DNA from 2 places in the Streptomyces sp. NPDC051315 genome. Region 2 is predicted to be linked to the other one. Evidence: riboswitches for the same ligand, from Rfam matches in the RefSeq annotation. Region 2 holds a riboswitch; the other holds the start of a gene.

Region 1 (7,644 bases), on a different contig from region 2:
GCCTCCTCACGGGTGTACGCGTGCTCCCACTCCCCGCCGAGCGCGGCCGCGGTGTGCGGGGCGTGGCGCAGCGGGCTGTCGTCGGCGGGCCACTCGCCGGAACCGACCTTCTCGATCTCCGCGCGAATCGCGATCATCGCCTCGCAGAACCGGTCCAGCTCGGTCAGGTCCTCGGACTCCGTCGGTTCGATCATCAGCGTCCCGGCGACCGGGAACGACATCGTCGGCGCGTGGAACCCGTAGTCGATGAGCCGCTTGGCGACATCGTCGACGCTCACCCCGGTCGCCTTGGTCAGCGGCCGCAGATCGATGATGCACTCGTGCGCCACCAGCCCGCCGGGGCCGGTGTACAGCACCGGGTAGTGCGGCTCGAGCCGCTTGGCGATGTAGTTGGCGGACAGCACCGCCACCTGCGTCGCCCGCTTCAGCCCCTCACCGCCCATGAGCCGCACGTACGCCCACGAGATCGGCAGGATCCCCGCCGACCCCCACGGCGCCGCCGAGATCGGCCCCACGCCCGTCTCCGGCCCGGCCTCCGGCTGCAGGGGGTGGTTCGGCAGATACGGCGCCAGGTGCGACCGTACGGCCACCGGCCCGACGCCGGGACCGCCACCGCCGTGCGGGATGCAGAACGTCTTGTGCAGGTTCAGGTGCGAGACGTCACCGCCGAAGTGACCCGGCTTGGCGAGGCCGACCAGCGCGTTGAGGTTGGCGCCGTCCACGTACACCTGCCCGCCGGCCTCGTGCACCTGCGCGCAGATGTCGGCGACGTGCTCCTCGAACACCCCGTGCGTCGACGGATAGGTGATCATCAGCACCGCCAGCTCGTCGCGGTGCTTCTCGATCTTCGCCCGCAGGTCCTCGACGTCGATCTCGCCGTCCTCGGCGGTGTTCACGACGACGACCTTCATCCCGGCCATCACGGCGCTGGCGGCGTTCGTGCCGTGCGCGGACGACGGGATGAGGCACACGGTCCGCTGCTCGTCCCCGTTGGCCCGGTGGTACCCGCGTACGGCGAGCAGCCCGGCCAGCTCACCCTGCGACCCGGCGTTGGGCTGGAGGGACACCTTGTCGTATCCGGTGACCTCGGCGAGACGTTCCTCCAGCTCATGGATGAGCGTGAGGTAGCCCTGCGCCTGCTCGGCGGGCGCGAACGGGTGCAGCTGTCCGAACTCGGGCCAGGTGACCGGCTCCATCTCGGTGGTGGCGTTGAGCTTCATGGTGCAGGAGCCCAGCGGGATCATGCCCCGGTCGAGCGCGTAGTCCCGGTCGGCGAGCCGGCGCAGGTAGCGCAGCATCGCGGTCTCGGAGCGGTGCTGGTGGAAGACGGGGTGGGTCAGGATCGCGTCGGTGCGCAGCAGCCCGGCCGGCAGGGCGTCCTCGGTGACCGCGTCGAGCGCCTCGATGTCCCCGTCGACCCCGAAGGCGGCCCAGACGGCCTCCACCTGGGCCCGCCCGGTGGTCTCGTCGCAGGCGACCGACAGCTGGTCGGCGTCGACGAGGTGCAGGTTGACGCCGTTCCGGCGCGCGGCGGCGGCGACCTCGGCGGCCTTGCCGGGCACCCGCACGGTCAGCGTGTCGAAGTAGGACCCGTGCACGACCTCGACATCACCGGCCGCGAGCCCCGCGGCGAGGATCGACGCGTAGCGGTGCGTCCGCCGCGCGATCCCCTTCAGCCCCTCCGGGCCGTGGTAGACGGCGTACATCCCGGCCATGACGGCGAGCAGCACCTGCGCGGTACAGATGTTGCTGGTGGCCTTCTCCCGGCGGATGTGCTGTTCACGCGTCTGCAGCGCCAGCCGGTACGCCTTGTTCCCGTCCGCGTCGACGGACACGCCCACGAGCCGCCCGGGCAGGCTGCGCGCGAACTTCTCGCGGACGGCCATGTAGCCGGCGTGCGGCCCGCCGAAGCCCATCGGTACACCGAGCCGCTGCGTCGTCCCCACCGCGATGTCCGCCCCGAGCTCACCGGGCGAGGTCAGCAGGGTCAGCGCGAGCAGATCGGCGGCGACGGTGACGAGCGCGCCCAGCTCGTGGGCCTGCTCGATGACCGGCTTGATGTCGCGTACGGCCCCGGAGGCGCCCGGGTACTGGATCAGTACGCCGTTGATCTCCCGCGCGGCGATCTCGGCCGGGATGCCCTCGCTGAGGTCGGCGACGACGACCTCGACGCCGGTCGGCTCGGCGCGGGTCTCGATCACCGCGATGGTCTGCGGCAACGCGTCCGCGTCGACCAGGAACAGGCCCTTCTTGTTCTTGCCCATGCGCCGCGAAAGCGACATCGCCTCGGCGGCGGCCGTGCCCTCGTCCAGCAGCGAGGCACCCGAGGTCGGCAGCCCCGTGAGGTCGGCGACCATGGTCTGGAAGTTCAGCAGTGCCTCGAGCCGCCCCTGCGAGATCTCCGGCTGGTACGGCGTGTAGGCCGTGTACCAGGCCGGGTTCTCCATCACGTTGCGCAGGATGACGGGCGGCGTGAAGGTGCCGTAGTAACCGAGCCCGATCATGGAGTCGAGGACCTGGTTGCGCTCGGCCAGCGCCCGCAGCTCGGCCAGCACCTCGGCCTCGGACCGCGCCTGCGGCAGGTCCAGCGCGTCGGCGTTCTTGATCACATCGGGGACGGCGGCGGCGGTGAGCTCGTCCAGCGAGCCGTACCCGACGTGCGCGAGCATCTTGGCCCGCGCCTCCTGGTCGGGCCCGATGTGGCGCTGCTCGAAGGGGATTCCCTGTTCGAGATCGGAGAGCGGAATGCGATGGGCGGTCATTGCGGAGGCCTCCTGGTCTGACGCGACCTTCGAGGGGCACCACGGCACGGGTACCCGGACGGCCTCCCCCTCTGTCATCTCAACCTGAGAGCTTCACCGGCCGCCCGTGGGCGCCCGGCTTTCACCGTCGGTGAGAGCGGAAGCCGTCGACACCCGCCCTGCTTTCCAGAGTGACCTCGTCCGTGCGGTACGTGGGCCTGAGAGATTCCGGGGAGGATTTGCTCCTTCGGCGCCTCCGGTGGTCTCCGGAGGACTCTCCCGCACGGGGTCAGCAGCCATTGCCAGACTACCAGCGAGGTCAACGGCGCCTGCTTTCGAGTGGCCGCCTTCCCCGATGTGCTCTTTTGTAGTGCCTACGGATGATTGCGACCAGTTGGAGGGCCCGTGCAGACCGATATCGATCCGCGCAACCTGATCGGCCGCAAGGCGTTCGACCGCAACGGCGTCAAGATAGGCACGATCGACGAGGTCTACCTCGACGACGCGACCGGCGTGCCGGAATGGGCGGCCATACGGACGGGCCTGTTCTCCCGGGACGCCTTCGTCCCCCTGGAGCCCAGCGAACTCGTCGACGGCACCCTGCGCGTCCCCTTCGACCGCGCCCTCATCAAGGACGCCCCGGACTTCGGCGTGGGCCGCCACCTCTCCCCCGAACAGGAACTCCAGCTCTACCACCACTACGGCCTCGACGTGGGCGTCCCGGCCCCGCTGCCGGACCACGACTTCGGGAAACCGGCCGACTCCGACGTCCTGGACGAGACCTGACCCGGCCCGGACCACGCCCGGATCGCGCCCGGACGCCGCTCCCCGCCGATCCCCCGGCCACTCAGCGGACCCCCGGCAGGGATACCCCCTTCACCGGCCACTCCCCGGTCGCCCCACCACCGCATCCGCCGAGTCCGCCGTCATGGTCGGGTCCACCGGGGCCCTCGTGTCCGCCGAGCCCGCCGTGCCCGCCGACATGGTCGGGTCCATCGGAGCCGCCGCGTCCGCGGGGGCCGCCGCGTCCGCCGCGTCCGCCGCCGCGGCCTCCTCCGGTCTTCGCCGGACCAGCGGCAGCGGATCCGCCGGCTCCAGCTCCGGGTCGTCGATCCGGAACGTCCGCACCCGCCCCACCCCCGAATAGGGCGTCTCGAACCGCACGGTGACCCGCCCCAGGCCACTGCCCTGCACCCACCCGTGTCCCAGCTCGGCGTGCCGCACATCCTGCCCGGGACGCCACCGGTGCTCCACCGGCACCGCCGTCTCCTCGTGAGCGGGCTCGTCCGGCACCTCCTCCGCGGGCGCCTCCCCCTGCTCCTCCGCGGCCTGCGCGAACAGGTCCTCCTGCGTGAAGTCGGCCAGACCGCTGACGCCGACGCCGAGCAGCCGCACCCCGCCCGTCGTGTCCACCGCGTCCAGCAGCCGCGCCGCCGCCTCCCGCACCACCGCCGGATCGTCCGTGGGCCCCCGCAGGGTCTCGGACCGGGTCAGGGTGGAGAAGTCGTACCGCCGCACCTTCAACACGATCGTCCGCCCCGACAGACCGGCACCCCGCAACCTGCGCACGCACCGGTCCGCCAACCGCTGCACCTCCAGCTCCACCCTCATCCGGTCGTGGATGTCCACGTCGTACGTGTCCTCCACCGACACCGACTTGGCCTCCCGCTCCGCCACCACGGGCCGCTCGTCGCGCGCCAGCGCCATGGCGTACAACCCGTGCCCGTGGGCCTTGCCCAGCAGCCGTACGAGCTCGTCCTCACCCGCCTCGACGATCTCGTCGACCGTGGTGATCCCCGCCCGCCTCAGGTGATCGCCGGTCGCCGGTCCCACCCCCGGCAGCGTCCGCACCGACATGGGCCCGAGCAGAGCCCGCTCGGTGCCCGGCTCGATCAGCACCAGGCCGTCCGGCTTGGCCTGCTCCGAGGCGATCTTCGCCAGCATCTTGGAGGCGGCCAGCCCCACCGACCCCGTGAGCCCCGTGACGGCCCGGATGTCCGCCCTCAGCCGCTCCCCGGCCAGCCGCGCCGACGCACCGTCCCAGGCCGCTCCCCCGGCCTCCAGGTCCACGAACGCCTCGTCCAGACTCAGCGGCTCCACCAGCGGGGACAGCGCCCGCAGCAGCCCCATGACCTGATCGCTGATCGACCGGTAGAACCCGCCCCGCGGCACGAGATACGCGGCGTTCGGCGCCAGCCGACGCGCCTGGGCCATGGGCATCGCCGAATGCACCCCGAAGACCCGTGCCTCGTACGAGGCCGTCGCCACCACCCCGCGCGGCCCCAGGCCGCCCACGACGACCGCCTTCCCGCGCAGACTCGGCTTGGACGCCTGCTCCGCCTGCGCGAAGAAGGCATCCATGTCGAGATGCAGGATCGTGGGCGCGTTTCTCACATCTCCGATGCTGCACCACACCACTGACAATGGCGCCGCCGGAGCCCTCCCGGCGCCGGAGATGAGGGCCGCGAGCCCGTCCGGCCTAGACCGCCCGGTTGCGCCGTCGCGCCAGCTCGTCCGCCGGGTTGTGCCCGACGAGGGTCTCACCGGTGTCGACCCGCTCGCCGTGCAGCTGCGACAGCGCGCTCTCGACGTCCCGCCACACCACGCCCACGGCGATCCCGAAGATCCCCTGGCCGCCCTGGAGCAGCGCGTGCACCTCGTCCGGCGACGTGCACTCGTAGACCGTGGCACCGTCGCTCATCAGCGTCATGCGTTCCAGGTCGCGAAACCCACGCTCCCGCAGGTGATGCACGGCGGTACGGATGTTCTGCAACGACACGCCGGTGTCGAGGAACCTCTTGACGATCTTCAGGACAACGACGTCCCGGAAGCTGTACAAGCGCTGCGTGCCGGAGCCGTACGCGGGCCGCACACTCGGCTCGACGAGCCCGGTGCGCGCCCAGTAGTCCAGTTGCCGGTAGGTGATGCCGGCGGCCGCACAGGCCGTCGGACCGCGGTAGCCGATCTGCTCGGACGCCATGGACGTCGCCCCTCCGCTGCTCGGCACGGCCGTCGGTCGCTGCGGAGCGTGATCGGCCGCGCTGCTGTGAAGCGGGTACGGACCGCTCCCCCCGACATCGAGTCCGGGGGCACCCCCAGCCGTACCGTCGCCGCTGCTTCTCACGCCGACCTCCGTCCTTGACCTGCCTTCTCGACGGTAGGCAGTCACCAGGGGTGCGTCAACGATCGCCACACTCGGCACGCCGAGTGATAATCACCCTAAGAGTGGTTTCCCGCACCCCACCGCGGGGAAAGGCTAGCCGAATGCGCTCAGCGGAAGCCGTAGGACGCTCTCACGGGCCGTCGGCAATTGCCGGGGACGGGGCGCCTCCTTCCACACGGCCACCCCGCCTCCCGCCCTCGTCCCGGCTACTGGTTGCTGGTGCCGAAGTCCTCCGGCGAGATCTGGTCGAGGAACTCGCGGAACTTCTCCACCTCGTCCTCCTGCTCGTCCGGGATGGCGATGCCCGCGTCGTCGAGCACCGTGTCACTGCCGTAGATCGGCGTCCCGGTGCGCAGCGCCAGCGCTATGGCGTCGGACGGGCGGGCGCTCACCTCGACACCACTGGCGAAGACCAGCTCGGCGTAGAAGACGCCCTCACGCAGGTCCGTGATGCGCACTTCCGTGAGCTCCTGACCGACAGCCTCCAGCACGTCCTTGAACAGGTCGTGGGTCAGCGGCCGCGCGGGAGCCATGCCCTGCTGGGCGAAGGCGATGGCCGTCGCCTCCCCCGGTCCGATCCAGATGGGGAGGTAGCGGTCGCCTCCCACTTCACGCAGCAGCACGATCGGTTGGTTGGAGGGCATCTCGACCCGGACACCTACGACATCGAGCTCGTTCACACAGCAACCCTAGGCGGTGCTCGGGACGTTTGGGTAGTCGGGCCGGGAACGGGTGACCGATCCGGCCTCCCGCTCAGGGCAGCCGCACCCCGAGCGCGGTCTGTACGAGGGCCGCGTGCAGCCGGACCGTGAGGTCGGCCAGCTCCTTCGTACGGGCCTGGGCGTGCGCCCTGGTCTGGGGATTGCGGTGCCGCTTGAGCGGGGCGACCACCTGGTCCACCAGCCCCGCCTCACGGTCGGCGGCGGCCTTCATCACCCGCAGGTGCCGGGGCTCGATACCGAAGCGCCCCAGCTCGGCGATGAGCGAGGCCACCGTGGCCGCCTCGGCGTCGTAGACCCCGTCCTCCAGCGGTACGACGAGCCCGTAGGACTCCCACTCCTCGAGCTCCCGCTCCTCGATCTCCGCGGCCGCCAGCAGCTCGGCCCGCCCGATACGGGCGACCGTGGGCGCGTCGGACGGCTCGGCGACGGTCTCCCCGTCCCGCTGCCGGCCCACCGTCGGCAGCGGCACGGCCTCGCCACGCTCCATGGCGTCCAGGTGCTCCCGGATCACCTTCAGCGGAAGATAGTGGTCCCGCTGCATCCTGAGGACGTGGGCGAGGCGCTCGACGTCCTCGGCGCTGAACTTGCGGTACCCCGACGGGGTGCGCTGCGGCTCGACCAGCCCCTCCGACTCCAGGAAGCGGATCTTGGAGATCGTGACGTCGGGGAACTCGTCGCGCAGCACGTTCAGCACCGTGCCGATGCTCATCGGACCACCGTCCGCGGCGGCGGTGCCGTGTCCGGCACCGCCCCTCGGTGTTCGCAGCATGGACCTTCCCTGGGGGTACCCCCGGACGAGTCCGGGGGAGGTCAGTAGCCTCGCTGGCTCGCGTAGAAGACCAGCCGGTACTTGCCGATCTGCACCTCGTCACCGTTGGACAGCGCGACCTCGTCGATGCGCTCCCGGTTGACGTACGTGCCGTTCAGGCTGCCGACGTCGGCCACCGTGAACGAACCGTCCGGGCGGCGCCGGAACTCCACGTGTCGGCGCGAGACCGTCACGTCGTCCAGGAAGATG
Region 2 (7,644 bases):
TCACCGACGGACCCGGGTGCGCCCGGTCACGCAAGGGCCCGCGTGTAGAAGGGGCGGACCCGCTCCTTCAGCCACCTGCCGACCGGGTCCTCCGTCACGTCCAGGAGGACCAGGTTGACCGGCCACGCCACGGCGACCTTGCCCAGGGCCCTGCCCAGCGCCTCCAGGGGCAGGGCCCGCAGGTCCCCCTCCCACTGGGAGAGCTCGACGCCGACGAACATGACCGGGTCGGCCGTCTCGATCGCGGCGAGGCAGCGCCGGGCGGTGAGGACGACGCCGGTCGCCTCGAACTCGGCCGAGGCAGCGGAGAGGAAGTCGACCGGGTCGATCTGCCAGTCGGGTTCGAAGAGGCGGACGCGGCCGCCGCTCGCGGGGCCGTCCAGCGGGGTGCGGCCCGCGCGGCACAGCTCGGCCACGGCCTGCGGGGGCAGCGGGACGCCGACCACGCCGTCCGGGTTCACCGCGATGCCCACCTGCGGCGGCAGCCCGCGCGCGAACTCCACGGCCGGGGCGATCGTGTACGACATGTGCGCGCCGGCGACCTGGCGGAACTGCTCCTCGGAGCTGAAGACGGGCACGTAGGCCTGGCCGTCGAGCTCCAGCGTGGGCAGGTCGAGGGGGCCGCTGTGCGGGCCGCCGCCGCTGGGCAGCGGGACCCACACGAAGCTGCGGCCGAGCACCTCCAGGATCCGCCCGCCGGCCCCCGGCACGCCGAGGGAGGCCGAGAGCACCTCCTCCAGCTCGTTGCCGGGCCATCCGCCGTGCGGATGGGGGTGCGCCTGTGCCGGGAAGTCCGCGGAGAAGTCCGCCGGGAAGTCCGCCGGGGGGAAATCCATCTGCCTACCGCCTGCTGGGAACCACTGCTGTGGCTGAAAGGCTAGCGGGTGCCACGGGAGCATCCCCGCGGTCCGCGAATCCGCACACCCGCGCCCGGCCGACCCGCCGTACGGGTGACACGGGGGCCCGCAGCCCCCGGAGCCGGTCCGTCCACGCCGGGCTCAGCCCGTGACGCCGGCCGCCGCACGGGTCGGGTACGGGGGCCGCCGCCCCCGGAGCCGGTCCGTCCACGCCAAGAACTCAGCCCGTGAAGGCGATGCGGCGGAGGGCGTCCGCGGCGGGGCGGTCGAGGAGGATCGCCGAGGTGCAGCCGGCCGGGAGACGGCCCCTCTCGACCGAGCGCAGGAGGCGGGAGGCGGCGTGGCGGTGGCGCACGAAGGCGTAGCGGGAGACGCCCCGGCCGCGTTCGCGCTGGCCCTCCAGGGCCGTGCCGGGGGTGACGTCGAGCAGCAGCAGGTGCAGGGTGCCGCCCCGGCGGCGGGCCTCGCGGGCCAGCCAGTCGCGCACCCAGGCCTGCGTACCGCAGTCGTGCACGACGACTCCCTCGCCGGAGCGCAGGGCACGGCGCAGGCCGGCGTAGTGCGCGAGGCGGACGAGGGGGCGGTAGAGCGCGTACGGCAGGAAGCGCGGCATACGGGCGTCCCAGCGGTCACGGGTGTCCTGGGAGTCGACGCGCAGGCCCGTGACCGTGCGCTTCATCAGCGTGGACTTGCCGCTGCCGGGCAGACCCGTGACCACGACCAGGTCACGGGGGCCGAACAGCAGGCCGTGCGGGCTGTGGCCGGCACGGTCGCGCAGGTCGCGGACGACGGGCGCGCACGGGGAACCGCACGCCTCCCGGGCCGAGGCCTCCGGCTGCGCGGGCAGCGCGGAGAGCGCGACCGCCGAGGTCGTCGCGTAAGCCGTGGTCCTGTTCACCGTGTTCGTCCTCCCCTGGGGTCAGACAAGTCTTCTCCCCATCGAGCGTAAAGAGAAGGTAATAAGCGGTGTCTTCCGTTTTCGTGCGCGAACCGCCACAAGCCGGTTACAGATGCGGCCTGCCGCGATCGGGCGGGGCGTGCGATGATGGCGGCGCCAACTGCATACCGGCCGTTTGAATCCGCGCGGGAGAGTTCCCGGCAGAAGCTGCCAGCTTCACCGGGGCGCCGAAGGAGCAAGTCCCTCCCTTGAATCTCTCAGGCCCCAGTTACCGCGCGGGCGAGGCACATCTGAAAAGCGGGCCGGCCCCTGTCCGGGGACGGCTCCACCCAAGGTGCAAGCCATGAGCAATCCGTGATCATGGCGAACCTCTCAGGTTCCGATGACAGATGGGGAGGAACGTCCTCGCCCTCCCCCACGCTCGGCTTTTCGCTCGCGCGGGGGATCCCGTCGCCTTGGGAGACGAACGCCCGATGAGCAGTACAGAACCCATTCAGCAGCGCCGTACCGCGCTCGACGCCGTCCACCGCGCGCTCGGCGCGACGATGACCGACTTCGCCGGCTGGGACATGCCCCTGCGCTACGGCTCCGAGCGCGACGAGCACCACGCCGTACGCACCCGCGCCGGGCTGTTCGACCTGTCGCACATGGGTGAGATCACCGTCACCGGCCCGCAGGCCGCGGCCCTCCTCGACCACGCCCTGGTGGGCCACATCAGCGCCGTGAAGCCGGGCCGCGCCCGCTACACCATGATCTGCCGGGCCGACGGCGGCATCCTCGACGACCTGATCGTCTACCGGCTCGCCGACACCGAGTTCATGGTCGTCGCCAACGCCTCCAACGCCCAGGTCGTGCTGGACGCGCTCGTGGAGCGTTCCGCCGGCTTCGACGCCGAGGTGCGCGACGACCGGGACGCCTACGCGCTGATCGCCGTGCAGGGTCCCGAGTCCCCGGGCATCCTGAAGTCGCTCACCGACGCCGACCTCGACGGTCTGAAGTACTACGCCGGTCTGCCCGGCACCGTCGCCGGCGTCCCCGCGCTGATCGCGCGCACCGGCTACACCGGCGAGGACGGCTTCGAGCTGTTCGTGCGGCCGGAGCACGCGGTGGAGCTGTGGCAGGCCCTGACCAAGGCGGGCGAGGGCGCCGGTCTGGTCCCCTGCGGCCTGTCCTGCCGGGACACGCTGCGCCTGGAGGCGGGCATGCCGCTGTACGGGCACGAGCTGTCGACCGCGCTGACGCCCTTCGACGCCGGGCTGGGCCGGGTGGTGAAGTTCGAGAAGGAGGGCGACTTCGTGGGCCGTGAGGCGCTCGCCGAGGCGGCCTCGCGCGCGGAGACGAACCCGCCGCGCGTCCTCGTCGGCCTGGTCGCCGAGGGCCGCCGCGTCCCGCGTGCCGGGTACACCGTCGTCGCGGGCGGCGAGGTGGTCGGCGAGGTCACCTCCGGCGCCCCCTCCCCCACGCTGGGCAAGCCGATCGCGATGGCGTACGTCGACGCCGCCCACGCGGCGCCGGGCACGCCGGGCGTCGGTGTGGACATCCGCGGCAGCCACGAGCCGTACGAGGTTGTGGCGCTGCCGTTCTACAAGCGCCAGAAGTAGAGACTGACGGCAGGCCGAAAAGGCACCCGCGCGTGACCCTGCGCACATTTCCGCTGTTCACGTGCGTTTCCAGCAGTCCCCCATTCACCAGCACTCACCCGCGTACAGGAGAATTCAGGCCATGAGCAACCCCCAGCAGCTGCGCTACAGCAAGGAGCACGAGTGGCTGTCGGCCGCCGAGGACGGCGTGTCGACGGTCGGCATCACCGAGCACGCGGCCAACGCGCTCGGCGACGTGGTCTTCGTCCAGCTCCCCGAGGTCGGCGACACGGTGACCGCGGGTGAGTCCTGCGGCGAGCTGGAGTCGACCAAGTCCGTCAGCGAGCTGTACTCGCCGGTCGACGGTGAGGTCGTCGAGGTCAACCAGGACGTCGCCGACGACCCGTCCCTGGTGAACTCCGCCCCCTTCGAGGGCGGGTGGCTGTTCAAGGTGCGCGTCACGGGCGAGCAGGAGGAGCTGCTCTCCGCCGACGAGTACACCGCCTACACCGCCGGCTGAGGAGTCGTAGACGCATGTCTGTCCTGAACACGCCCCTGCACGAGCTCGACCCGGAGGTCGCCGCGGCGGTCGACGCCGAGCTGCGCCGCCAGCAGTCCACGCTCGAGATGATCGCCTCGGAGAACTTCGCTCCGCTCGCGGTCATGGAGGCGCAGGGCTCGGTCCTGACCAACAAGTACGCCGAGGGCTACCCGGGCCGCCGCTACTACGGCGGCTGCGAGCACGTCGACGTCGCCGAGCAGATCGCGATCGACCGGATCAAGGAGCTGTTCGGCGCCGAGTACGCCAACGTCCAGCCGCACTCGGGCGCCTCCGCCAACCAGGCCGCGCTCTTCGCGATGGCCCAGCCGGGTGACACCATCCTCGGCCTGGACCTGGCGCACGGCGGTCACCTGACCCACGGGATGCGGCTGAACTTCTCCGGCAAGCAGTTCAGCGTGGTCGCCTACCACGTGGACGCCGAGACCGGCCTGGTCGACATGGCCGAGGTCGAGCGGCTCGCCAAGGAGCACCGCCCGAAGGTGATCATCGCGGGCTGGTCGGCGTACCCGCGGCAGCTGGACTTCGCCGAGTTCCGCCGGATCGCCGACGAGGTCGAGGCGTACCTGTGGGTGGACATGGCGCACTTCGCCGGTCTGGTCGCGGCCGGCCTGCACCCGAACCCCGTCGAGTACGCGGACGTCGTCACCTCCACCACCCACAAGACGCTGGGCGGCCCCCGCGGTGGCATCATCCTCGCGAAGAAGGAGTTCGCGAAGAAGCTGAACTCGTCCGTCTTCCCGGGCTTCCAGGGCGGTCCCCTGGAGCACGTGATCGCGGCGAAGGCGGTCTCCTTCAAGGTCGCGGCGAGCGAGGAGTTCAAGGAGCGCCAGCGCCGTACGGTCGAGGGCGCGAGGATCCTCGCCGAGCGGCTGACGGCCCCGGACGCCCGCGAGGCCGGGATCAACGTCCTCTCCGGCGGTACGGACGTGCACCTGATCCTGGTCGACCTGCGCGCGTCCGAGCTGGACGGTCAGCAGGCCGAGGACCGCCTCCACGAGGTCGGCATCACGGTCAACCGCAACGCGGTCCCGAACGACCCGCGCCCGCCGATGGTCACCTCGGGCCTGCGCATCGGCACGCCCGCCCTGGCCACCCGCGGCTTCACCGCGGCGGACTTCGCCGAGGTCGCGGACGTGATCGCCGAGGCGCTCAAGCCGTCCTACGACGCCGAGTCCCTGAAGGCGCGGGTCGCGGCCCTGGCGGACAAGCACCCGCTGTACCCCGGTCTGAACAAGTAAGTCCCCGGTGGGGGCACCCGGACCGGGTGCCCCCACCACCCCCGTATTGAGGAGTCACCGTGGCCATCTCGGTCTTCGACCTGTTCTCGATCGGCATCGGCCCGTCCAGCTCCCACACGGTCGGCCCGATGCGCGCGGCGCGCATGTTCGCACGGCGGCTGCGCAACGAGGGCCTGCTGGGCTCCGTCGCCTCCCTGAGGTCCGAGCTGTACGGCTCGCTCGGCGCCACCGGACACGGCCACGGCACCCCCAAGGCGGTGCTGCTCGGCCTGGAGGGCGACTCACCGCGCACGGTGGACGTGGAGACGGCCGACGAGCGGGTCGAGGCGATCAGGACGGCGGGCCGGCTGCGGCTCCTCGGCGAGCACGAGATCCCCTTCGACTTCGACGCGGACATGGTCCTGCACCGCCGTGAGACCCTCCCGTACCACGCGAACGGCATGACGCTGTGGGCCTACGACGAGCAGGGCACGGAGCTCCTGACGAAGACGTACTACTCGGTGGGCGGCGGATTCGTCGTCGACGAGGACGCGGTCGGCGCGGACCGCATCAAGCTCGACGACACCGTCCTGAAGTACCCCTTCCGCACGGGCGACGAGCTGCTGCGCCTGACGAAGGAGACGGGCCTGTCGATCTCCTCGCTGATGCTGGAGAACGAGCGGGCCTGGCGGACCGAGGAGGAGATCCGCGAGGGCCTGCTGGAGATCTGGCGGGTGATGCGGTCGTGCGTGGCGCGCGGCATGTCCCGCGAGGGCATCCTGCCGGGCGGCCTGCGGGTGCGCCGCCGCGCCGCGGTCACGGCGCGGCAGCTGCGTGCCGAGGGCGACCCGCTGGCCCACGCCATGGAGTGGATCACGCTCTACGCGATGGCGGTGAACGAGGAGAACGCGGCCGGCGGCCGGGTGGTGACCGCCCCCACGAACGGCGCGGCCGGGATCATCCCCGCCGTCCTCCACTACTACGTCGACTTCGTCCCGGGCGCGGACGAGGACGGTGTCGTCCGCTTCCTCCTCGCGGCCGGCGCCATCGGCATGCTCTTCAAGGAGAACGCCTCCATCTCCGGCGCGGAGGTCGGCTGCCAGGGCGAGGTCGGCTCGGCCTGCTCGATGGCGGCGGGCGCGCTGGCCGAGGTTCTCGGCGGCTCCCCCGAGCAGGTCGAGAACGCGGCCGAGATCGGCATGGAGCACAACCTCGGCCTCACCTGCGACCCGGTCGGCGGCCTCGTCCAGATCCCCTGCATCGAACGCAACGGCATGGCCGCGGTGAAGGCGGTCACGGCGGCCCGGATGGCGATGCGCGGTGACGGCTCGCACAAGGTGTCCCTGGACAAGGTCATCAAGACGATGAAGGAGACGGGCGCCGACATGTCGGTCAAGTACAAGGAGACGGCGCGCGGGGGTCTTGCGGTCAACATCATCGAGTGCTGAACTCCGCCGGGCCGTGCCGGACGTGCGCGAAGAGGGGAGCTACCGACATGGGTGAGACCGGTGGGACTGCCGGAACCGTCGGAACCGAGGGAGCCGGTGCGGTGGGTGGGACCGGTGAAGCCGCCGGGACCGTCGCCGCCGTGAGCAGCAACGGCCGCTACTCGTTCACCAAGCCCAACCGCGACAGCGTCACGCTGATCGCCGGGTTCGGGGTGGAGGGGGACGTGCACGGCGGGGCGACCGTGAAGCACCGGTTCCGGATGCGCAAGGATCCCTCGCAGCCGAACCTGCGGCAGGTGCACCTCCTGCACGAGGAGTTGTTCGCGCAGGTGCGGGAGGCCGGGTTCCAGGTGGCGGCCGGGGAGCTGGGCGAGAACGTGACCACCCGGGGGGTGGATCTGCTGGGGCTGCCGGCCGGGGCGCGGCTGCGGCTGGGGGCGGAGGCCGTCGTCGAGGTGACCGGGCTGCGGAATCCGTGTGCGCAGATCGACCGGTTCCGCAAGGGGCTGCTGAAGGAGGTCGTGGGGAAGGACGCCGGCGGCCGGTCCGTCTTCAGGGCCGGTGTGATGAGCGTCGTCCTGAACGGAGGCGTGGTGCGGCCCGGGGACCCGGTCGTCGTCGAGCTGCCGGACGGGCCGCACCTTCCCCTGGAGATCGTCTGAGCCGGGCGGTCTCCCCCGCGAACGCCACCACGGGCGACGTTCGCCCCGTCGCGGCGCCCGGCACACCGGGAGCACGCGCCGGACGCCGCTCCTTGCTAGCCGCGGAACTCCGGCTTGCGTTCCGGGCTCGCCTCCGCCAGGGCCTTGGTGACCTCGGCGACGCCGGCGCGCAGGCCGTAGACGGGGGTGTCGGGCTGCTGGCGCCAGGAATCGTCGAGGCCGCCCGCGTCGACCGTGTCGAAGCCGAGTTCGTCGATGAGGGCGCGGACCTTCGCCTTCGCCGCCTCGTCGTCGCCGGCCACGGGCAGGGCCAGGCGGTCGGGGTCGCCGGCGGGGCGGGGGCGGTCCAGGATGTCCTGGGCGTAGGTGCCGTTGAAGGCCTTGATCACGGGGTGACCGATCTGGCGTTCGGTCCAGCGG

What was found. A riboswitch is a leader RNA that binds a small molecule or an ion and turns the genes downstream of it on or off. The one in region 2 is predicted to bind glycine.
Region 1: linked by a shared signal. The riboswitch ahead of gcvP (aminomethyl-transferring glycine dehydrogenase) and the one ahead of gcvT (glycine cleavage system aminomethyltransferase GcvT) in region 2 are both predicted to bind glycine.

Annotation. Positions count from the first base shown of each region.
Region 1 covers NZ_JBITEN010000002.1:705,835-713,478, forward strand. The annotation lists gene gcvP (aminomethyl-transferring glycine dehydrogenase) at 1-2,762, opposite strand, end outside; glycine riboswitch at 2,938-3,033, opposite strand; gene ACIBBD_RS06255 (PRC-barrel domain-containing protein) at 3,147-3,527, shown strand; gene ACIBBD_RS06260 (DNA polymerase IV) at 3,618-5,135, opposite strand; gene ACIBBD_RS06265 (MerR family transcriptional regulator) at 5,221-5,865, opposite strand; gene ACIBBD_RS06270 (bifunctional nuclease family protein) at 6,111-6,584, opposite strand; gene ACIBBD_RS06275 (MerR family transcriptional regulator) at 6,658-7,395, opposite strand; gene ACIBBD_RS06280 (FHA domain-containing protein) at 7,437-7,644, opposite strand, start outside.
Region 2 covers NZ_JBITEN010000009.1:301,116-308,759, forward strand. The annotation lists gene ACIBBD_RS19715 (enhanced serine sensitivity protein SseB) at 27-836, opposite strand; gene ACIBBD_RS19720 (AAA family ATPase) at 1,078-1,755, opposite strand; glycine riboswitch at 1,932-2,039, shown strand; gene gcvT (glycine cleavage system aminomethyltransferase GcvT) at 2,229-3,356, shown strand; gene gcvH (glycine cleavage system protein GcvH) at 3,478-3,855, shown strand; gene glyA (serine hydroxymethyltransferase) at 3,870-5,135, shown strand; gene ACIBBD_RS19740 (L-serine ammonia-lyase) at 5,195-6,562, shown strand; gene ACIBBD_RS19745 (MOSC domain-containing protein) at 6,703-7,224, shown strand; gene ACIBBD_RS19750 (NADPH-dependent F420 reductase) at 7,320-7,644, opposite strand, start outside.